Regions from separate parts of the Mangrovibacter sp. MFB070 genome, predicted to be linked through region 2. Evidence: predicted binding sites of a transcription regulator. Region 2 holds the regulator's gene; each other region holds the start of a gene.
The links. The regulator CRP, encoded in region 2, controls carbon source genes, mostly activating them, when cyclic AMP is high. The targets are predictions, from matches to a motif close to ATGTGANNNNNNTCACAT.
Positions count from the first base shown of each region.

Region 1: a site for CRP is predicted at 3,160-3,177, ahead of aaeR (HTH-type transcriptional activator AaeR). Genes of this name have one in related genera too.
Region 3: a site for CRP is predicted at 3,870-3,887, ahead of yrbN (protein YrbN). Genes of this name have one in related genera too.
Region 4: a site for CRP is predicted at 2,281-2,298, ahead of rhaS (HTH-type transcriptional activator RhaS). Genes of this name have one in related genera too.

Region 1 is NZ_JJMI01000011.1:161,623-167,589, reverse strand. It holds gene yhdP (AsmA2 domain-containing protein YhdP) at 1-613, shown strand, start outside; gene tldD (metalloprotease TldD) at 701-2,146, shown strand; gene aaeR (HTH-type transcriptional activator AaeR) at 2,210-3,142, opposite strand; gene aaeX (p-hydroxybenzoic acid efflux pump operon protein AaeX) at 3,328-3,531, shown strand; gene aaeA (p-hydroxybenzoic acid efflux pump subunit AaeA) at 3,539-4,471, shown strand; gene aaeB (p-hydroxybenzoic acid efflux pump subunit AaeB) at 4,477-5,967, shown strand, end outside.
Region 2 is NZ_JJMI01000028.1:15,225-21,191, reverse strand. It holds gene DT73_RS15505 (aspartate aminotransferase family protein) at 1-368, shown strand, start outside; gene pstS (phosphate ABC transporter substrate-binding protein PstS) at 488-1,525, opposite strand; gene crp (cAMP-activated global transcriptional regulator CRP) at 1,736-2,368, opposite strand; gene DT73_RS15490 (OsmC family protein) at 2,666-3,070, shown strand; gene DT73_RS15485 (phosphoribulokinase) at 3,123-3,998, opposite strand; gene DT73_RS15480 (YheU family protein) at 4,099-4,317, opposite strand; gene DT73_RS15475 (hydrolase) at 4,319-5,335, opposite strand; gene DT73_RS15470 (NUDIX domain-containing protein) at 5,450-5,967, opposite strand, start outside.
Region 3 is NZ_JJMI01000011.1:97,776-103,742, forward strand. It holds gene DT73_RS04990 (luciferase-like monooxygenase) at 1-376, shown strand, start outside; gene mtr (tryptophan permease) at 413-1,660, opposite strand; gene DT73_RS05000 (DEAD/DEAH family ATP-dependent RNA helicase) at 1,892-3,790, opposite strand; gene yrbN (protein YrbN) at 3,783-3,863, opposite strand; gene nlpI (lipoprotein NlpI) at 3,965-4,849, opposite strand; gene pnp (polyribonucleotide nucleotidyltransferase) at 5,056-5,967, opposite strand, start outside.
Region 4 is NZ_JJMI01000020.1:4,041-10,007, forward strand. It holds gene rhaA (L-rhamnose isomerase) at 1-655, opposite strand, end outside; gene rhaB (rhamnulokinase) at 652-2,124, opposite strand; gene rhaS (HTH-type transcriptional activator RhaS) at 2,427-3,263, shown strand; gene rhaR (HTH-type transcriptional activator RhaR) at 3,336-4,166, shown strand; gene rhaT (L-rhamnose/proton symporter RhaT) at 4,193-5,227, opposite strand; gene DT73_RS08415 (TRAP transporter large permease) at 5,490-5,967, opposite strand, start outside.

The DNA of each region.
Region 1 (5,967 bases), on a different contig from region 2:
CGATAAGGCAACCGGCTTCTTTGGCGTTGGTACTCCGCTACAAGGGGCTTCTTTCAACACCGAATACGACCTGCACTGGCGCAATCTTCCCTGGCATCCTGATGTTGCCTCACTGAATGGGGTAATTAAAACCAAACTGGGTAAAGGCAAAATATCTGAACTGGAAACAGGGCATGCAGGCCAACTTCTGCGGCTGGTGAGTTTTGATGCCTTATTGCGCAAATTGCGCTTTGATTTCAGTGATACTTTTGGCAGTGGTTTTTATTTTGACTCCATCCGTAGCACTGCCTGGATTAAAGACGGTACGTTGCACACCGATGATACGCTGGTGGACGGGCTGGAAGCTGATATAGCAATGAAAGGTACTGTTGATTTGGTTAACCGGCAGTTGAACATTGAAGCTGCTGTGGCACCTGAAATTTCAGCAACTGTGGGGGTGGCTACGGCTTTTGCGGTGAACCCTATAGTTGGTGCGGCGGTGTTTGCCGCCAGTAAAGTTCTGGGGCCTTTGTGGAGTAAAATTGCCTTGTTGCGCTACCAAATCACGGGCCCGATAGATAAGCCGCGGATTAACGAAGTATTACGGCAACCTCGTAAAACCGCCACGCAATGATTTGACGTTAGCGATGAATTACCGCAAGCTCAATAGATAAAACATTTCACCACCCGTTGGGTGGTCAGCATAAGAGTAATAAGCACGATGAGTCTGAATCTGGTAACCGAGCAGTTATTGTCCGCGAATGGATTAAGTCATCAAGACTTGTTTTCTATCCTGGGTCAATTATCACAGCGTCGCCTTGATTACGGCGATCTCTACTTCCAGTCCAGCTATCACGAATCCTGGGTTCTGGAAGACCGTATTATTAAAGATGGTTCATGGAATATTGACCAGGGTGTCGGTATTCGTGCAATAAGCGGTGAAAAAACTGGGTTTGCTTATGCAGACCAGATTAGCCTTGAGGCCTTGCAACAAAGTGCCCGGGCCGCACGCAGCATTGTGCAGGAGCAAGGAGAAGGTCAAACCAAAGCGTTTAGCGCTGTAGCAACGCCCGCACGTTATATGCAGCTCGATCCACTGCAAGGTATGAGCCGTGAGGAAAAGCTGGATATTTTACGCCGTGTAGACAACGTGGCTCGTTCTGCCGATGCCCGCGTGAAAGAAGTGAATGCCAGCCTGACGGGTGTGTACGAGTTGATACTGGTTGCTGCCACGGATGGTACTTTGGCAGCCGATGTACGACCATTAGTCCGCTTATCAGTCAGTGTGCAGGTTGAAGAAGATGGCAAACGCGAGCGCGGCTCAAGTGGCGGTGGAGGCCGGTTTGATTATGCCTGGTTCCTTGAAGAAGAAGATGGCACAGTCAGGGCTGATTCCTGGGCGCACGAAGCCCTTCGTATGGCGCTGGTCAACTTGTCCGCGGTGGCTGCTCCAGCCGGTACACTGCCGGTTGTATTAGGCGCCGGTTGGCCGGGAGTATTGTTACATGAAGCCGTCGGGCATGGCCTGGAAGGTGATTTTAACCGTCGCGGGACTTCTGTATTCAGTGGCCAGATGGGCAAACTGGTGGCGTCTGAACTCTGCACAGTCGTTGATGACGGCACGCTGGCAAATCGTCGTGGTTCTGTTGCGATTGATGATGAAGGGGTGCCCGGGCAGTACAACGTACTGATTGAAAACGGCGTACTCAAAGGGTTTATGCAGGATAAAATGAACGCACGCCTGATGGATATGTCCCCGACAGGTAATGGCCGGCGTGAATCTTATGCGCACTTACCGATGCCGCGTATGACAAACACCTATATGCTGGCAGGCAAGTCTACACCAGAAGACATTATTGCATCCGTTGAATATGGCCTGTATGCCCCGAACTTTGGCGGTGGTCAGGTTGATATTACCTCCGGGAAATTCGTTTTCTCCACTTCAGAAGCCTATTTAATTGAAAAAGGGAAAGTAACGAAACCGGTGAAGGGGGCAACGCTTATTGGTTCTGGTATCGAAACGATGCAGCAGATCTCAATGGTGGGTAACGATCTCCGTTTGGATAACGGCGTCGGCGTCTGTGGTAAAGAAGGGCAGAGTGTTCCTGTCGGAGTGGGGCAACCGACACTTAAAGTGGATAACCTCACTGTTGGCGGAACGGCCTGATAACAGGAACAGTACAACATACGGGTTACATACCAGGCCGCCATTTTCATGGCGGCTTATTTTTTACCCCTGATTACTATGCCGACCATGCATTTCCTGGTAAGTCTCTGCAACGTTCACAAAGTATTCCATCAGCCAGTTAATACAGACTTGCACTTTCAGCGGTAATTTATCTTTTTGAGTATACAGCGCATAGACTGGGCGAGGATCAGACTGGTAGCGAGGCAGTAATATTTCCAGGTCTCCCCGTTTTATTTCATCCAGTACCCACATCAGTGGCACATAGGCAATCCCTGCACCTTCACTTAACCAGCGAGATAATGTCATAGGATCATTAGTAACAAACCGCCCCTGGGGGGTCATCCGCGTGGTTATCCCCTCTGGAGCAATCAACTCAAATTCATTATCCGGGCGAACGCTGTACTCCAGCCACGAGTGGTTACTCAGGTCGGCGGGTTTTTCCGGTATACCGTACTGGTTAAGATACTTTTTCGCGGCACAGATAACCATTGGCATGGCACCCAGGCGCCGGGAAAACAGGCTGGAATCACTCAGCGCACCAACACGAATAACTACATCCAGCCCATCGGCAATCAGGTCTGGTGCCGGAATACCTGTCACCAGGTTAACAGACAACCCGGGGTATTCTTTCAGCATGTTGGCTGTCATGACGGCCAGAATATTGTGCGCCATGGTTGAGGAGCAGCCAATGCGCAGTGTCCCTATCGGCGTGTTGTTAAACGCGTAAAGTTGTTCGTGTACTTCCCGCGCTTCGTGCAACATGCGCCGGCAGCCCTGATAATAAATTTTCCCCGCTTCAGTCAGGCCCAGGCTACGAGTGCTGCGATTAAGTAGTTTTACCTGAAGTTCATTTTCCAGTTTTGCAATAGTCTGGCTGATTGACGAGACACTCATTTGCAATTGCCTTGCCGCGGCGGTGAAACTCCCCAGTTCAACTACTTTGGCAAAGACTGACATCCGTTTAAGTCGTTCCATTATTCACTCTGGCTTAAAAGTGATTTAGATCACAGATTATAGATAACAGCATAACAGTTACGCTAATATATTATTATTAGATTGAGCACTGCGTAGTTCCTGCCTGCAAAATTCTTCGTTTGATGTGGCTACGGTGTGTTAACAAAATTAATGGTATCGCCTGCTCCGTTCATATCAGGACAAAAATGACTCTATTTCCGGTTATTGTAGTATTCGGCCTTTCGTTTCCGCCGATTTTTTTCGAGTTGCTATTATCGCTGGCACTATTTTGGGGGCTGCGTAGAGTACTGGTTCCCACTGGTATCTATGATTTTGTCTGGCACCCTGCATTGTTCAATACAGCTTTGTATTGTTGTCTGTTCTGGTTAATAACCCGCCTGTTTGTTTGAGGTAGAAGTGAAAACACTAACAAAAAATCTGACCCGCACGGCAATCACCGTGGTGTTGGTTATTCTGGCCTTTATTGCTGTATTCCGAGTTTGGTCGTTTTATACCGAGTCGCCCTGGACAAGAGATGCCCGCTTTAGTGCCGATATTGTGGCTATTGCACCGGATGTTTCCGGTTTGATTGAGCACGTTGATGTTCATGATAACCAGTTGGTGAAAAAGGGGCAGGTACTGTTCGTGATTGATCAGCCGCGTTACAAAGAGGCTCTGGCAGAAGCAGAGGCGGATGTTGCGTACTACCAGGCTCAGGTAGAAGAGAAACGTCGTGAAGCCATTCGCCGTAACCGCCTGGGGGTTGGTGCAGTGGCAAAAGAACAAATCGATCAGGCGAACAATAGCCTGCAGACAATGGAACACCAACTGGCAAAAGCCCGGGCAACTCGAGATGTGGCAAAACTAGACCTTGCGCGAACTGTTGTTTATGCCCCAGCAGATGGCTGGGTAACCAACCTTAATGTTTATGCCGGTGAGTTTATTACTCGTGGTTCAACATCCGTAGCGCTGGTGAAAGAAAATTCTTTCTATGTAGTGGCTTACATGGAAGAAACTAAGCTGGATGGCGTGCGGCCCGGGTACCGTGTCGAAATTACGCCTCTGGGGAGTAATAAGGTTTTACATGGTTCGGTAAATAGTATTGCCGCCGGGGTGACAAACGCCAGCAGCAGCCAGGATACGAAAGGCATGGCGAGCGTTGACTCAAACCTTGAATGGGTACGTCTGGCGCAACGGGTTCCGGTGCGTATTCACCTGGATAAGCAGTATGGCAACTTGTTCCCGGCAGGCACAACGGCAACGGTTGTTGTTACCGGAAAGCATGACCGGAATACTGAGAACATGTCTTTTATCAGTAAGTTTTTCCGCCGTTTTCGTGAGTTTGGTTAATTATCATGGGCTTTTTCTCCATCTCTCAGATTCATTTGCGCTTTGCTATCAAGCTGGCTACAGCCATTGTGCTGGCGCTGTTTGTGGGGTTTCATTTTCAGCTTGAGACCCCTCGCTGGGCTGTACTGACCGCTGCCATTGTTGCTGCGGGCCCGGCTTTTGCTGCAGGTGGAGAGCCTTACTCCGGGGCTATTCGCTACCGGGGAATGTTACGTATTATTGGGACATTCATTGGTTGTTTTGCCGCACTGGCCATTATCATTTTATTGATTCGGGCCCCGTTACTTATGCTGATAGTCTGCTGCATATGGGCGGGTTTTTGTACCTGGGTTTCTTCTCTGGTTCGGGTCGAAAACTCATATGCATGGGGGCTTTCCGGTTATACAGCGCTGATCATTGTAATTACCATACAGAAAGCCCCGCTGCTGACTCCGCAGTTTGCTGTAGAACGCTGCAGTGAAATCGTCATTGGGATAATGTGCGCTATTGTTGCTGACCTGCTGTTTTCACCGCGCTCAATTAAACAAGAAATTGATAAAGAGCTGGAAGAGATAGTCGTTGACCATTACCGGTTGATGCAACTGTGCATTGCGCACAGTTCTCGCGAAGATGTTGATAAAGCCTGGAGTAATTTGCTGCGACGCACGAATGCACTAAACGGGATGAGAAGTAATTTAAAATTGGAATCCTCCCGTTGGGATAAAGCGACTCGCCGTTTGAATGTTATCCACTCCTTGTCGCTGACCATGATAACTCAGGCTGCTGAAACCTTTTTGATTCAGAATACCCGCCCAGAAGCCGTACCCTCGGAGTTCCATTACTTGTTCGAACTGCCGGTTGAATCGGCCGCTGATGTTCACCGGCGGTTGAAACTGATGCGCCGGGTTATTTCAATCAGTGGTGATGATACACCCGTTACGATTTATACCTGGGTGGGCTCCGCAACTCGTTTTTTGCTGTTAAAACGTGGTGTTAACGCGAATACTAAAATCAGTGCCGTTGAAGAAGAGGTTCTCAATGGGGAGCCGGTTGTTAAGCCGGTATCAGCGGAACGCCATCATGCGATGATTAACTTCTGGCGCACGTCGGTGTCCTGTATTTTGGGTACACTGTTCTGGTTGTGGACGGGCTGGACATCAGGTAGTGGTGCGATGGTGATGATAGCCGTTGTCACTTCACTGGCGATGCGTCTGCCTAACCCACGTATGGTGTGTCTTGATTTTGTATACGGCATGCTGATGGCATTGCCACTTGGCGCACTCTATTTCCTGTTTATTATCCCCGCAACACAGCAAAGCATGCTTTTGCTGTGCCTGAGTCTGGCTATTCTTGGTTTTTTCATTGGGGTTCAGGTGCAAAAACGCCAGTTGGGTTCAATGGCGACGCTTGCCGGTACTATCAACATTATTGTGTTGGATAACCCCATGAAGTTTGATTTCAATTTTTTCCTGGACAATGCATTGGGGCAGCTGGTGGGCGTGGTGCTGGCTATGATC
Region 2 (5,967 bases):
GCGGTAACCCACTGGCGTGTGCGGTGGCAGGTGCTGCTTTCGATATTATCAATACGCCGGAAGTTCTGGATGGTGTTATGGCGAAACGCGAGTTGTTCGTAAAACACCTGAAGCAGATTAATGAACAGTACGCTGTTTTCAGTGATATCCGGGGAATGGGGTTACTGATTGGTGCCGAATTGAGTGCCGCATACAAAGGGCGGGCGCGTGATGTACTGAATGCGGCCGCAGCGAATGGTTTGATGATCCTCAATGCCGGGCCGGATGTAGTCCGTCTGGCTCCGTCTTTGGTTATTGATTATAAAGATATTGAAGAGGGTATGGCTCGTTTTGCCGATGCAATAAAAGCGGTGGTTAAAGGGCTGTAACTGCACTCATGCACTCTCTGTATGCACTTAACTGATGGTGCCGGGGTTCAAGGACAGCAATAAAAAGCCGGGTAACCCCGGCTTTTTACTTTTGAAGCAGAGTGTTCCATTCATCAAGATTAGTACAGGGCTTTACCTGAACTGTCTTTTACATTGGCTTTCCATGCAGCACGAATCTGTTCAGTAACGCTTGCAGGCAGTGGAGCGTAATCCAGGTTACCAGCGATAGCGTTGCCATTTTTGTAAGCCCAGTCAAAGAACTTCAGCACTTCGGCACCTTTCTCTGCATTTTCCTGCTTTTTGTAGACCAGGATAAAAGTAGTAGAAGAGATTGGCCATGCATCTGCACCTTTCTGATAAGTCAGGTCCTGAGCAAAGGTTTTACTCCAGTCGGCTTCTTTTGCGCTGTTACTGAAGCTTTTTTGGGTCGGCTCGATTGCTTTACCGTCAGCATCAAACAACTTAGTCCAGGTCAGGTTGTTCTGTTTTGCGTAGGCATATTCAACATAACCAATAGAACCCGGCAGACGCTGTACGAATGCAGCCACGCCATCGTTCCCTTTGCCGCCCAGGCCAGTTGGCCATTTAACGGTGGTGCCTTTACCAACCTGGCTTGCCCAGTCCGGGCTTACTTTGGACAGGTAGCTGGTGAAGACGAAAGAGGTGCCTGAACCGTCTGCACGGCGAACCACATTGATGTTGGTATCCGGCAATTTGGCATTCGGGTTCAGCTTAGTGATTGCCGGGTCATTCCATTTCTTGATTTTACCCAGGTAGATATCACCCAGTGTTTTGCCATCCAGAGTCAGTTCACCTGATTTAATACCCGGGATATTAACGGCCAGAACCACGCCACCAATCACGGTCGGGAACTGGAACAAGCCATTTTTTTCCAGATCAGCATCGCTCATTGGCGCATCAGATGCACCAAAATCGACGGTTTTTGCAATGATTTGTTTGATACCACCTGAAGAACCAATTCCCTGGTAGTTTACCTGAGAACCTGTTTTCTGCTGATATTCTGCAGCCCATTTTGCATAAACCGGCGCTGGGAACGTACCACCGGCACCTGTCAGGTTAGTGGCTGCAAATGCAGTTGTGGTGGACAGAGTCAGAGCGGCGATTACAAGACGGGCTGAAGAGCTAAGCATTGCCATAATTTCTCCCGGAAAAGGTTAGATCAAAAATAATTTTTTAATCGCTGTGTTTTCAGTACCCGGGAAGAATAAGGCGAATTTGTGACAGTTTTGTGTCATTCGTGAACAATTTTCAGAATTTGTTCGGTAAAGCCGAAGGGATATTGGGTTGAGCAAAACAAAAAGGCACGCTCTGGAGCGTGCCTCAATGTGTGATGAAATACAGTAAAATTAACGAGTACCGTATACCACAATGGTTTTACCGTGAGCGGAAATCAGGTTTTGATCTTCCAGCATTTTTAAAATACGGCCCACAGTTTCACGGGAACAGCCAACAATTTGGCCAATTTCCTGACGGGTAATTTTGATTTGCATGCCATCCGGGTGGGTCATTGCATCAGGTTGTTTCGCCAGGTTAAGCAAAGTCTGTGCAATTCGGCCGGTTACATCAAGGAATGCCAGGTTCCCTACTTTTTCAGAAGTGACCTGTAAACGACGTGCCATCTGGGATGAAAGGCGCATCAGAATGTCCGGGTTTACCTGGATCAACTGGCGAAATTTTTTGTATGAAATTTCGGCTACTTCACAGGCTGTTTTTGCACGAACCCAGGCGCTACGCTCCTGGCCTTCTTCAAACAGCCCCAGTTCGCCAATAAAATCGCCTTGATTAAGATAAGAAAGGATCATCTCCTTGCCTTCTTCATCCTTGATAAGCACGGCCACAGAGCCTTTTACGATGTAATACAGCGTTTCTGCTTTCTCGCCCTGATGGATCAGGGTGCTCTTGGATGGATACTTATGAATGTGGCAATGTGACAAGAACCATTCGAGAGTCGGGTCTGTTTGGGGTTTGCCAAGCACCATGCGCGGTTATCCTCTATTATAAACTTGCTCAAAGACAGGGTAGGGCCCTGTTGGCGTTACAACATTAAATCGCCCCATTCCTGAAGCGAGCCATGAGTCGTTTGGTCTGTAATCGCTTTTTCCTCTGTAACAGGTATGACGTCACTGTCAGTCTGTTACATCTTGTTTGTTTTAGCACAGGTTTCCTGAAGTGTCTTCTATTGTCTCGTTTCAGCATGACCTGTGTCGCCTTCCATTGCCTGTTTTGTTAATGCCGCGTAATCTGTTGCGATAACACTTTAGTTGGGAGTAATGAGTATGCAGGCGCGAGTTAAATGGGTTGAAGGTTTAACATTTTTGGGTGAATCCGCCTCAGGCCACCAGGTCCTGATGGATGGTAACTCCGGTGATAAAGCGCCAAGTCCAATGGAAATGGTGCTAATGGCTGCCGGTGGATGCAGTGCCATTGATGTTGTCTCTATTTTACAAAAAGGCCGCCATAATGTGACTGATTGTGAGGTCAAACTGACATCTGAACGCCGGGAAGAAGCGCCGCGTTTGTTTACCACTATCAATTTGCACTTCATCGTTACAGGGAAAGATCTGAAAGATAATGCCGTGGCTCGCGCGGTGGATTTGTCTGCGGAAAAATATTGCTCTGTTGCGTTAATGCTTGGCAAAGCAGCCACCATCACGCACTCATGGGAAGTGGTTGAAGGCTAAGTTTTCATGGCGGGGGCTGTACTTTGCAGCGCCCGCCCGTTCTGTGCCTGTATCAGGCCCCCGCGATTTTTTTCCCTTCAGCCAGGCGTTTGACCAGTGGCGTCATGATTAACTCCATCGCCAGGCCCATCTTCCCACCCGGGACAACTAGTGTATTGATATGAGAAATAAATGACCCTTGCAGCATTGCCAAAAGCCATGGGAAATCGATATCTTCCAGCCCGCGGAAATGAATAACGACAAAACTTTCATCCAGAGAAGGAATCGCTTTGGCTGCAAAGGGGTTGGACGTATCCACGGTAGGCACTCGCTGGAAGTTAAGGTGAGTACGTGAAAACTGGGGTGTAATGTAATTGATGTAATCTTCCATTGAGCGCACCACTGAATCCATCACGGCTTCCCGGGAATGGCCGCGTTCACTGGTGTCCCTTACCAGCTTTTGAATCCACTCGAGGTTAACGATAGGTACCACGCCGACCAGGAGATCAACGTGTTGAGCGACATCACACTCCTGAGTTACCACGCCGCCGTGCAGCCCTTCATAAAACAATACATCTGTGGGTTCAGGCAGCGGTTGCCAGGGGGTAAAGGTACCAGGCACCTGATTCCAGGGAACGGCTTCATCGTAAGTGTGCAGATATTTGCGAGACTGGCCGTTACCCTGCTCGCCGTATTGCCTGAATGTGCGCTCCAGCAAGGCAAAGTCGTTGGCATCTGGCCCGAAATAACTGATATGGCGGCCAAGGTCGCGGGCTTTACGTATTGCCATATCCATTTCCGGGCGGGTATAGCGGTGAAAGCTGTCACCTTCAACTTCGGCAGCCCGCAGATTAAGCTGATTAAATATTTTACGAAAGGCAATGCTGGTTGTCGTGGTACCGGCTCCACTGGAACCGGTAACCGCAATAACAGGGTGCTTGGCTGACATAAACAACCACTCCATCAGTAAGAGGCAATGTGAAACGCACAGTACTGCAGGTTAAAGCAGTATAGTGGTGGATGCCAATACTGTGTGTGACGCCTGTGAATCAGCCCTTAAATTGGGTGCGGGGCATGATATTCACCGTTTCATGCAATTCAGACCAGACCAGAACAGCATCACCCTGTTTCAGTTGCCGTTTTACATCCGCCACTTTTTGAGCAAGTGAGCGCTCCTGCGCGCCATAATCGGTACCTTCACGTAATACAAAGGACTCAATCAGGTTATCAAGCGTATCGGGTGCTATCTGTTGCCAGGGAATGATCATTTTAATTACTTAGATAACGGGTTAACCAACTGGGGATGCGCTTTTCAAGCCACATTTCCGGGCGAGCGACGCTACCACCGATAAACCCGACATGACCACCATGATCGGTGAGTTGGTATTCAATATTTGACGGAAGTAGAGTGCTGTCTGGTATGACATGATGATCCATAAAGGGATCATCCTTTGCGTGAATAATCAGTGTATTTACCGCGATATTCGGCAGATGGGGCATGGCGCTACACTGGCGATAGTAATCCAGTGCGTCGTCAAAACCGTGAATACGGGAAGTAATTAAATCATCAAATTCTCTGATTCGTTTTACTTTGCGTAACCGGGGTAAATCGACAGGGAGTGAACCCGGGTACACAGCCAGTTTCCGGCTGGCATTCGCTTTCAGTAAGTTCAACAGGTAGCGTTGATAAATACGAGAAAAACCCCGCTCCATATGGTAACAACACTGCTCCAGCATAAAGGGGGCTGAGACAATAACTGCTGCATCCAGTGTGCACTGGTTACCTTGTTCTGCCAGCAGGCAGGCCAGCATGTTTCCGCCCAGTGAGTAACCTACCGCTGCTGTGGGTGCTGAACCATAACGCAGGTTCAGCCAGTTAAGAAAGTAACTGGCATCACCAGTGTCACCGGAGTGATAAATCCGCTTTTGGCGATTGGGTGTTCCGCTACAGCCACGAAAATGCATTACGACACCCAACCAGCCCTGTGCTTGCGCTGCTTCTATCATACCGTGGGCATAGGGGCTGTACAGGCTGCCCTCAAGGCCATGAAATACCACCAGCCGGGGTTTATGCAGAGCCTGTTGTGGGTCTTCACTCCATGCAAGATCGACGAAATCGTCGTCCGGAAGCTCCAGCCGCTGCCAAAAAGGGTTGAAGTGCAGGCGCCGGCGAATGAGACGGGGCAGCATCGTTTGTAAATGCGGGTTAGAAAGCCCAGGCATAGGGTGAAAATCCCTCTGACTGTTGTTTTCTTCACTGGCATCGACGGGGGTAATCTGGGTCATAGTTGTAAAACAGGTATCAATTCATTATCGCGCTAATTACTGGCTACTATACCGTGAGTCATGCGTCACGTTTATGTATTTCACGGCATTGATGTAAAAATAACCAACTCATGTTCAATCTGCCAGCAGATTGCGCGAAAACAAGTGAACCGGGATGTTGGGTTTACGCCGCCACAACCGCGCTTTTCGGGCCCCAGTGGCAACACTTTGCCCGGTATCTTCAAACATTCCTGACGCTTCAAAGCGGCGGATCAGGCTTTTACGCTGCACTGGTTGCCCAAGAATGGCTTCGGTGGCTTCCTGCAACTGCGTTTGGGTAAATGTTTCTGGCAGGCAATAGACTGGTAACAGGGAGTACATCGTTTTTTGCCGCAGGCGCTGCAAGGCCGCGGCAATGATTGCGGCGTGGTCAAAAGCCAGTGCTTTGCTTTCCAGATTTGCTACCGGACACCACTGAACATCACTTACTGTTGCAATATGTGGCTGGCAGGCCTCCCAGGCGATGAGTGCAAACCAGGTTGCGGTGATGCTCCAGCCCCTTGGGTCACGGTTCGGCCCGGAGAAGGTTTCCAGTTGTTCCAGCCACGAAGGAGAAATGCCTGTTTTTTCTGCCAGTTTGCGCGCAGCTGTTG
Region 3 (5,967 bases), on a different contig from region 2:
ACCTTCCAAGCACCTTGAAAAGCCTTATGCTATGGTGTGCATTAATATTATTGCTGCTGACAGCAACCGTGATGCTGAGTTTTTGTTTACTTCAATGCAACAGGCATTTGTAAAGTTACGCCGCGGCGAAACAGGCAAATTACCCCAGCCAATCCAAAATATTGCTAATTTCTGGAGCCCGGCAGAGCAATATGGTGTTCAGCAGGCACTGAGTATGTCTCTGGTTGGCGATAAAGCTAAAGTGCGCCATGGCCTGTTAAGCTTGCTACGGGAAACCCAGGCAGATGAAATTATGGTTAATGGGCAAATCTTTGATAACCAGGCCCGCCTGCACTCCTTCGAACTGGCAATGGAAGTCAAAGCGAGTCTGGAATAACGGGCTTACGCAGGGGGCAGCCCTGCGTTTTGCGGTTTACTGGTAAGCAGGCAACAAATTAAAACTGGAAAGAATGTGAACCACCGCGTTCACGATGCCAAAGCAAAGAACCAGTACAATGAGCGGTTTTCCTCCCCACACCCGAAACGGCGCATCCGGGAAACGCTTGCGTGATTTCCGTGCCAACAGAGCCGGAACAACTGCTGCCCAAATAGTTGCTGCCAGGCCGGCATAACCAATTGCATAGAGAAAACCATTTGGCCAGCACAAAGCCCCGGCAACCGGGGGCAGAAAAGTTAGCCCGGCTGTTTTCAGGCGGCCAGACGCCGTGTCATCAAAGCCGAACAGGTCAGCCAGATAATCGAACAACCCCAGAGTCACGCCCAGAAAAGAACTTGCCACAGCAAAATTAGAAAACGCCACCAGCAGCAACCCCAGGCTTTTACTGTTCAGTACACTACCCAAAGCCTGAACCAGCGCATCAATGTTGCCGCCTTTTGCAGCGATATCAATAAAGTCATGACGCGGGATATTCCCCATCGTTCCCAGTAACCACACAGTATACAGGCCAAGCGCGATAAGGGTGCCCCCCACCAGGCAACGCACGATAGCCGCCGGATTTTTCCCATAGTACTTCACAAGGCTCGGGACATTGCCGTGATAACCAAATGAAGCCAGGCAGAATGGCAGGGTCATCAACAAATACGGCGCATAATGTGGGTTGCTGTCTGCGGTGTTAAGCAATATGGCTGGCTGGACATGCCCCAGCAGTGTGCCAAAAGTGAGAAAGAACGTAATCACTTTTGCCCCCAGCACAATGGCAGTTACCCGGTTCACTGCTTTTGTGCTCAGCCAGACAATAAAGGCAATCAACAGTGCAAACCCTGTCCCGGCAAAACGGGCTGAAATATTCAGGGAGAAAGAAGAAAAAGTATGCTGCAGAATAGAGCCACTTGCAGAAATATACGCATAGGTAAGGATATACAAGACAAATGCAATGGACAGGCCATTGAGCAAATTCCACTTTTTGCCCAGTAAGTCCCGCGTCAGAGTATCAAAACTTGCTCCCGGGCGATAATTGAGGTTTGCCTCAAGGATCATCAACCCGGAGTGCAGCATGCAAAACCAGGTAAAAGCCAGTCCTGCCAGAGACCAAAAAAACCAGGCACCAGACATCACAACGGGCAGAGAAAACATACCGGCACCAATGATGGTACCTGCAATAAGCATCACTCCGCCCCAAACAGATACAGAGGCCGAAGATGATGTTGTGAGTGTTGCCATACAAGCTCCATTTAACCCATTTTTGGGTCAGTAATTATATGGAACATTGTACCAGTACATGAGTACACGCTGAAATAACGTTGCCTGAAATAGCAAAAGCGTAGTGAAGTGTAAAATGTAAACATGAGTTTACAGCTAATTATTTCACTAAAGTGAGCATGTAATCAGGGGAAAAATAGCAAAAAAAAGGCCCTGCTTACGCAGGGCCTGAATAACAGTAGTTATACTGAATTATGCTTCGCTAAAGCGGCGGCGACCTGTTGAGTCGTCACGGCGCGGGGCACGGCTGTCGCGGTTATCACGGCGTTCACCATTAAACGGACGACCACCTTCGCGGCGCTCACCACCACCGAAGCGACGGCCTTCACCACGGCCACCTTCACGGCGTTCACCGCCAAAGTTACGGCCACGGTCACCGCCACCACCACGGCGTTCGCCGCGCGGCTGTGCATCACCCAGTAACTGCATATTCATCGGTTTGTTGAGAATACGAGTGCGGGTGAAATGCTGTAACACTTCGCCTGGCATGCCTTTTGGCAGTTCAATGGTGGAGTGTGAACCAAACAGTTTAATGTTACCGATGTAACGGCTGCTGATATCGCCTTCGTTTGCAATTGCACCAACGATATGACGAACTTCAACGCCATCGTCACGGCCCACTTCGATACGGTAGAGTTCCATTTCACCAGCATCACGGCGTTCACGGCGAGGACGATCACTACGCTCACCACGTTCACCGCGCTCGCCACGGCGATCACTACGATCGTCACGGTCACGGAATTCACGGCGCGGACGGCGCTCAATTACCGGATCCGGCGGCAGAATCAGCGGACGCTCACCCTGAGCCATTTTCAGCAATGCTGCTGCCAGCGTTTCCATATCAGCTTCTTCACCCGGCTGCAGTTTGCTTAACAGTGCACGGTACAGATCAAGATCGCTGCTTTCCAGTTGCTGCTGAACACTTGCAGAGAATTTAGCCAGGCGGCGCTCGCCCAGTAACTCCGCATTCGGCAATTCCACTTCCGGAATGGTCAGCTTCATAGTGCGTTCAATGTTACGCAGCAGGCGACGTTCACGGTTATCAACGAACAGCAAAGCGCGGCCAGCACGACCAGCACGACCAGTACGGCCAATACGGTGAACGTAAGACTCCGCATCCATCGGGATGTCGTAGTTCACAACCAGGCTGATACGCTCAACGTCCAGACCACGTGCGGCAACGTCTGTTGCAATCAGAATGTCCAGGCGGCCATCTTTCAGGCGCTCCAGCGTTTGTTCACGCAGAGCCTGGTTCATATCACCGTTCAGTGCAGCACTGTTGTAACCATTACGTTCCAGAGCTTCGGCCACTTCAAGGGTCGCATTTTTGGTACGCACGAAAATAATCGCCGCATCAAAATCTTCAGCTTCAAGGAAACGAACCAGAGCTTCGTTTTTACGCATGCCATATACAGTCCAGTAGCTCTGGCTGATATCAGGACGCGTATTAATGCTGGTCTGGATCCGCACTTCCTGCGGGTCTTGCATAAAGCGACGCGTAATGCGGCGAATCGCTTCTGGCATAGTTGCAGAAAACAGTGCGGTCTGATGACCTGCAGGAATTTCCGCCATGATAGTTTCAACGTCTTCGATGAAACCCATGCGCAGCATTTCATCTGCTTCATCCAGAACCAGACCTTTCAGTTGGGAAAGATCAAGGGTGCCACGTTTCAGGTGGTCCAGCAGACGGCCTGGTGTACCCACAACGATTTGCGGCCCCTGGCGCAGGGCGCGCAGTTGCACGTCATAACGCTGGCCGCCGTAAAGGGCCAGAACGTTTACACCACGCATATGTTTAGAAAAGTCATTGCATGCTTCTGCAACCTGAACGGCCAACTCACGGGTTGGAGCCAGAACCAGGATTTGCGGTGCGCGCAACTCAGGATCAATATTGTTCAGTAACGGCAGCGAAAACGCTGCGGTTTTGCCACTCCCGGTTTGGGCCATCCCCAGAACATCACGCCCTTCCAGTAAGTGCGGGATGCATGCAGCCTGAATCGGAGAAGGTTTTTCGTAACCCAGGTCGTTCAGTGCTTCAAGGATTGGGGCTTTCAGGCCCAGTTCGGAAAAGGTGGTTTCAATATCAGCCATGTAGTACAAGTGCCTCAGTGTCAATGGCGGCCAGTCTACATAACTCATCGTGAAAACGATCTGCAATTTTCATTGAAAAGTGTGAACCGGCTCAAATTTGTTGAATTGACGAACAAAACAGCCCTCACCCCTGAAGGTGAAGACTCGATAAAAAGGGCTGAAAAAATTCGTCAGCTATTGCTGGTCCGATTCTGCCAGGTCATCTTGCTCCTGGCCCAAGAGCGATAATTCCAACAATGCATAGCGATGCTCGACAAAGTTATGAACGTTGTTAGCAAGCGCTAATTTGAACAATGCCGCAGCACTGTCCTTATCCCCCAGACTTAGGTAATGCTTACCTAAATAGAAGTTGGTTTCACTGAGATGCTCAGCGAGCGAGGTGTTATCCGTTGCATCTGCCTTGAGTCTTTCCATCAGTGTGCTTTCACTGATATCACCAAGGTAGAATTCGACAATATTCCATCCCCATTGCTCCCTGTCCGATTTATTGAAGCGTTGTCTTAACGCGTCTTTTGCCTGTTGTTCGTTTAACTTGCTTTCGTCAAGGTAAAGCCACAGGCTACGGAAAGGATCGTTAGGATCGTCATGATAAAACGCCAGCAGATCATCTTGCGCTAACCGGTACCTACCGCCGTAATACAGCGCGATACCACGGTTTAAATACGCATAGTTGTAAGTTGGATCAAGCTCAAGTACAGAATCAAACGCTTCATAAGCGGCATCAAAATTGCCCGCCTGCGTTAAGTAAATCCCGAGATAATTAAAAACCTCAGGCATATCTGGTCGGATTGCCAGCGCTTGAGAAAAATCATTCCGCGCTAAAGCTCTCAGACCGAGACTATCATACAACACTCCGCGCTCATATAAAAGCTGTGCGCGTTCATCTTCGGTTAAAGCCCGACTGGCAAGAATTTGTTCCATCCGTGCCAGGATAACTTCCTGCTGTAGTGTTGGCTGTAAAGGAACAGCAAGCACTTCATCCTTACGCCAGGCAGAGTTGCTGCATCCCGCCAGCGTCAGGGCTGTCGCAACGAAACACCAGCGCAAAAAAGGCTTCATTTCCTACTCCCGAAGACAACAAATGGATGAACGTCCTGTTACCCGGCTGTATAACATGGCTTCCTGCCCTGAATGAAACAGCTCTTCATGTCACCATGAAGAGCCAACTCCGCATTCCAGATACTGTTTTTATTACCCGCCAGTGCGGCACTGGCAGGCAACACATTTACAGACGGTATCGGGTATTAATATGCCATAGAGCGAGATTACTCTGCCTGAGTATCAACCGCTGCATCCGGAGCTGATTTTTCTTCCTGCTCCTGTGCTTTTGGCTGCTCAACAGCTTCTTTCATGCTCAGACGTACACGGCCCTGGCGGTCAACTTCCAGTACTTTAACCGGAACTTCCTGGCCCATATGCAGGTAGTCTGTCACTTTTTCTACACGCTTGTCGGCAATCTGAGAAATATGCACCAGACCTTCTTTACCGCCGCCAATCGCTACAAACGCACCGAAATCAACGATACGGGTAACTTTACCATTATAGATGCGACCAACTTCAATCTCAGCAGTAATTTCTTCGATGCGACGAATAGCATGTTTTGCTTTATCGCCATCAGTTGCTGCGATTTTCACAGTACCGTCATCTTCAATCTCAATGGTTGTACCGGTTTCTTCAGTCAGAGCGCGGATTACAGAACCACCTTTACCGATAACGTCTTTGATCTTATCAGGGTTGATCTTAATCGTATGGATACGCGGTGCAAATTCAGAAATGTCACCACGCGGTGCATTGATTGCTTGTTCCATCACACCCAGAATGTGCAGACGCGCACCTTTAGCCTGGTTCAAAGCAACCTGCATGATTTCGCGAGTGATACCTTCGATTTTGATATCCATCTGCAAAGCAGTGATACCTTCACGAGAACCCGCTACTTTAAAGTCCATATCGCCAAGGTGATCTTCATCGCCCAGAATATCAGAAAGGACAACAAAGTTATCGCCTTCTTTAACCAGGCCCATTGCGATACCCGCAACAGCAGCTTTCACCGGTACACCCGCATCCATCAGTGCTAAAGACGCACCGCAGACAGAAGCCATGGAAGAAGAACCATTGGACTCAGTGATTTCAGAAACAACACGCACAGTGTACGGGAAACGATCTGCAGCCGGCATAAC
Region 4 (5,967 bases), on a different contig from region 2:
CCGGGTTGAGTTTTTCGCTGATGATTTCATCCAGCGCGGCCAGTAAACGCTGGCGCGGGGCGAGGCGGTCTACCGTGATGTCTTTCATGCCATCCGGGATCCAGATATTCATCACAGATGGTGTGCCCAACTGTTCGCCAAAATAGGCGGAAATACGGCGGCTGGCTTTGCAGTGATCAATCCAGAACTGGCGGATTTTGTCGTCCGGGTGTGACAGCGTAAAGCCATCTGCACTCAGCGGGTGCGAGAAGCAGGTGGGGTTAAAATCCAGCCCCAGTTTTTTCGCTTTCGCCCAGTTCACCCAGTTGGCGAAATGTTCTGGTTTTATCTCATCGCGTTCAACAGGTGTTGCCGATTCCAGATAAATAGCGTGCAAATTCAGGCGTTTCGGCCCGGGGATCAGGCTCATCGCTTGCTCTAAATCAGCACGTAATTCTTCGGCGGTGCGTGCTTTTCCGGGGTAATTACCGGTGGCCTGAATGCCGCCAGTCAGCGCGCCTTCAGGGTTTTCAAAACCCACGACATCATCGCCCTGCCAGCAGTGCATGGAAACAGGCAGGCGGTCCAGTTGCTGCAGGGCTTTTTCAGCATCCACACCCGCTGCAGCAAAGCGTTGTTTTGCCAGTTCCCAGGCTTGATCAAGTTGAGTGCTCATGCGCAAAGCTCCTTATTCGGTTGAAGTTGTTGTGGAAACTGCGCGACATAGCGGGCAATTTCACTGTCTGAATCGGGTTGAAAATGGATAAGTGGTTGGCTGCTGAACACCACATAGCGGAAGTCATCGACATCGTGGATGTCATCCAGCGCCATGAGCTGGCAGCCGATATTGCCCAGAGTCGAGGCTTCTGTTGGGCCAGCGATAACAGGTATGCCGCAGGCGTCAGCACAAAGCTGGTTAAGGAAATGGTTCTGGCTGCCACCGCCAACAATATGCAGTGCATCGAACGGGCGGTTGCGCAGGTGAGCCAGTTCACGCAGGGTATCTGCGTAGAGCAACGCCAGGCTGTCGAAAATGCAGCGCGCCAGTTGGGCATCATCTTCCGGAATCGCCTGGTGGGTTTCCCGGCAGGCGGCCTGAATTTCCCGCCCCATATTGTCCGGGTTGATAAAACGGTCATCGTTAGGGTTAATTAGCGAGCGGCAGGCGGGGAGCGCTTTTGCCCGCTCAATCAGGCCTGGTAAATCAGTAACCTGGTATTCACGGCAGATTCGTTGCAGTAACCACAGGCCCATAATGTTTTTCAGCACCCTGTAGCGCCCTTCAGCACCGCCTTCATTGGTGATGTTTGCGGCCAGTGCTGCCGGGTTGGTCCAGGGGCGACGGCTTTCAAAGCCCATCAGAGACCAGGTGCCAGACGAAATCCATGCGGCGTTTTTGCTTTGCAGCGGCACAGCAAGCACTGCGCTGGCTGTATCATGAGTGGCGACAGAAACCAGCGGAATACGTTTCCCTTCGCGGCACACCCAGTAGCCAATCAGGTTGCCGGGGTGTGTGGGTGCGCCAAACCAGTGGGCTGGCACACCTGCCCAGTCCAGTAGTTCCTGGTCCCAGTTATCGGTGTTGATGTTCACCAGCTGTGTGGTTGTGGCGTTGGTGTATTCCCAGTTGAGGTTGCCGGTCAGGCGAAACGCCAGGTAATCGGGGATCAGTAAGGCATGGGCTACCTTGTCCTGCAGTTCCGGTTGTTGTTCAGCCAGTGCTCTTAGTTGGTACAGCGTATTGAATGGCAGAAACTGGATGCCGGTTTTGCGGTAGATAGCTTCTTTACCCAGAGTATGGAATGCTCCGGCCATCACGCCATCTGTGCGGCTGTCACGGTAGGAAACCGGCAGGCCAACCCGCTGGCCGTTGGCGTCAATCAGGACAAAATCCACGCCCCAGGTATCAATGCCAATGCTGTCTACGGTAATGCCGCGGTCGCAGACTTGTTGCAGGCCTGTGCGAATTTCCTGTTCCAGCTTATCCACATCCCAGGTGTCAAAGCCATCAACCGCTTTCAGGCAATTAGTAAAGCGGTGAATTTCTGTTAACGCCACCTGGCGCTGAATGTTGTCGTAAGTTGCCAGCATTACCCGGCCACTTGAGGCGCCCAGGTCAACCGCGACGCAATGGCGAATCGTCATGATGGGTATCCTTTCTGAAGTTGATACCCGCCAGTCTACGGAGTGGCTACCTTTGCCACCTTTTTACCAATGACAACGGAAAATTGGGGCTGGCAAACAGGTAAAGTTGAACGTGAGGCACTTCACAGTTTGCTGTTTATCCGTGAAAAGTCTGGGGTGTGATGCTTTCCACAGTTTCGAAGAATACCGGCTGTTTCTTGAAAAAACGGCGCAGAACCGCGTTTTTCACGTCAAAAACTTAAGGTGACAATAACGGCGCTTATCTACTATCAGTCCACCTTAACTGAGTGTGGGAGGTAATGATGACGGTATTACATAGCGTTGATTTTTTCCCATCGAAGGGGGCTTCAGTTGCCATTGAACCCCGGCTTCCACAGGTGGCGTTTCCGGAACATCACCATGATTTCTGTGAAATTGTGATTGTTGAGCACGGAACTGGCACCCATATCTTTAATGGCCAGCCTTATACCCTGAGTGGTGGTTCGGTGTGTTTTGTGCGTGAGCATGACCGGCATTTATATGAACATACTGAAAACCTGTTTCTGACCAATGTGTTGTACCGTTCTGCTGGCGGGTTCAGCTTTATTTCCGGGCTGGAAAAGCTGTTGCCGCAGGAACAGGATGGTTTTTATCCTTCACACTGGCGCGTCAGCCAGAACGTATTGCAGCAAATAAAACCCTTATTGAGCCAACTGGAACTTGCGGGCGATAACGCGGAAATTAATGCGGTGGCCTGTAGAGAAATGGCGTTTATGCAACTGCTGGTTTTGTTACGCCAGGGCAGCCTTGCTCAGAACCATCCCAGCCCGGACGGCCGGGTGGACCAGCTTCTGAGCTGGCTGGAGCAGCACTTTGCAGAAGATGTTTGTTGGGATGAACTCGCAGAGCAGCATGCGCTTTCATTGCGCACACTGCACCGCCAGCTTAAACAGCGCACCGGGTTAACTCCCCAGCGCTATTTGAACCGCTTGCGGTTGATCAAGGCGCGCCATTTATTGCGCCATTCTGAAGACAGCATTACTAATATTGCCTACCTGTGCGGGTTTGGTGACAGTAACCATTTTTCGACACTGTTTAAACGTGAGTTCACCTGGTCGCCACGGGATATTCGTCTGGGGCGCGACACACAACTTCAGTAACGCGAAGGTTATCACCGATTTTTTAGTGGGAAGCATCAATAATGCCCGTTGCGTGATAACCGGAGCGGTACTGTGTCCTGCCATTTGATCCTGAAAAAAAATGATTTTTTCACTTCCGCTACTCAGCCTGTAGTAGTGGCGGACCGCTATCCGCAAAATGTCTTTGCCGAACATACCCATGAATTTTGCGAACTGGTGCTGGTGTGGCGCGGCAATGGCCTGCATGTGCTTAACGATCGGCCTTATCGCATCACGTGTGGTGATCTGTTTTATGTCCGGGCGCAGGACCGGCACAGCTATGAAGTGGTAAATGACCTGGTGTTACACAATGTGATTTATTGCCCGGAACGGCTCACGCTGAATGTGAACTGGGGGGAATTACTTCCAGGCGAGAGCGCCACCTGTTCTGATCCTCGCTGGCGGCTGGACAGCCAGGGAATGGCACTGGCAAAGCCACTGATTGACCACCTGGAAAATGAAACCTTGCGCCAGGAAGACAACCTTTCTGGCTATGCTGTAGAGAGTTTGTTTTTGCAATTACTGGTAACGCTGAAACGCCACCGTTACCAGCCAGCCCAGACCCCAAACTCAGGGGAAAACCTCGATTTCCTGATGGCTGCACTGGGTCAGAGCCTGGATTCACCCTTTGATTTAGGTGAGTTTTGTAACCGCCACCAGTTATCTGAACGGGCCTTGCGCCAGTTATTTCGCCAGCGCACCGGCATGAGCATCAGCCAGTACTTGCGCCAGCAGCGCTTGTGCCACGCACAATATTTATTACGGAATACGGAGTTGTTAATCAGTGATATTGCCACGCGTTGTGGCTTTGAAGACAGCAACTACTTTTCAGTGGTTTTCACGCGTGAAACAGGCATGACGCCACGGTTGTGGCGCCAGCGTTAAGTTTGCGGCAGGGCCGGATATTCGCTTTATTGCGCCATACCCAGGCCCACAATATTGGCGGCGATGATAATTACCACACAACCCACACTCAGTACACCCACCGGGCGGCGGCCCGCATTGTTCCACTCTTTGAGCACCAGCCCAACCAGCCCACCGCACAGCACATAGAAGCTCATATGCAACATCCAGCTCATGTAGTCGTACTGTGCCGGGATTTTGGCGTGACCCCAGGCATAGAAGAAGAACTGCAGGTACCACATTAATCCGCCCAACATGGAAAGTAACACGTTGGTGATAATCAGTGGTTTTGCCAGTGAGAAATCGGCTTTCACAGAAAGGTCTTTCACTTTTGCCAGGCGAACAAAGCAGAAGCCAAGGTTCACTACTGCACCACCGCCCATGATGATGACATAGCTCGGCAGGGCAACATATAACGGGTCAACACCCAGTGCCGCTGCGGCTTCATGCATCGGTTTGGCGGCATCCATAGCGAATGACATCCCGGCAGAGAATATCCCGCACATTACGGCGAGGATCAGACCTTTTTTCAGGTTAAAGTCTTCTGCCTTGATGCCCATTTTGCGTTCTTTTAACTGGCCTGCACGGGTAACAATGGCAACGCCAATAACAGCGACCAGAACACCTGCCAGAGTCATTCGGCCGCCTTCAGTCCCAATCAGCACATCAAATTTGCCATTGAGAATAGGCGTCATTAGTGTACCGACAATCAGAGTAATACCGATGGCGATTCCTATCCCCATCGACATGCCCAGGTAGCGCATCGTCAGGCCATAGTTAATGTTCCCGATGCCCCACATTGCGCCGAACAGGAATACTGGCAGCAGTGTCGACAGGCTGAATGAACTGTAATAAGCCCAGAAGTGAGGTAACAAAATAGCGCTGACCAGCCAGGGCAGCACAATCCATGAAACTATCCCGCCGACCGACCACATGGTTTCCCATGACCAGTTTTTTACTTTCTTAAAAGGGGCGTAAAAGCAGGCAGCGCTGGCTGCGCCAACCAGATGCCATAAAATCCCCATGGTAATGGCGTCATTCATCCTCAAACCCTCGTTGTTATTGAATGCCGGGCGCGTAAATGCACCTGATACTGGCGAGTGTATGGGGCGGCGTCATTATGAACCTTCAGGCAAATGACGCGGGGTGATGAAAGCTGGCAAAAATCAGTGGGTGGGCGCGATGAAGATCACAATTCAGTATTTTGGTGAATAATTTGCGGTAAATTCGATGCTTTTCCCAGGCAAAACACGCTCCCCGTTGCCAAAGGGCCCGCCAGTAATATGAGCTGGCGGGCAGCATTCATTACATCACACCCAGTAAGCGGGGCAGGAATAGTGTGACTTCAGGTACAAAGGTAATCAGCAGCAGCACACCGATGATTGCGGCGTAGAAGGGCATTAACGGGCGGATGACGTCTTCCACTTTTACCCGGCCAACACTGGCACCGACGTACAACCCACTGCCAACGGGGGGCGTGATCGTCCCGATCGCCAGGTTGTAGATCATAATGATCCCAAAATGCACCGGATCGACACCCAGTTTCACCATAATCGGCAACAGGATCGGTGTGAAAATCAGAATGGCCGGGCCGATATCCATAAAAGCGCCAATCACCAGTAAAAATGCAGTAATCACCAGAAGAATAACGATTTTGTTCTCGGATATGCCCAGTAATAATTTGCTGAGCGCCGCCGGAATACTGGTTATCGACATGGAAAACGACATGGCGGAAGAGGTGGCAAGCAGGAACATAATAATGCCGGTCATAACCACGGTTTGC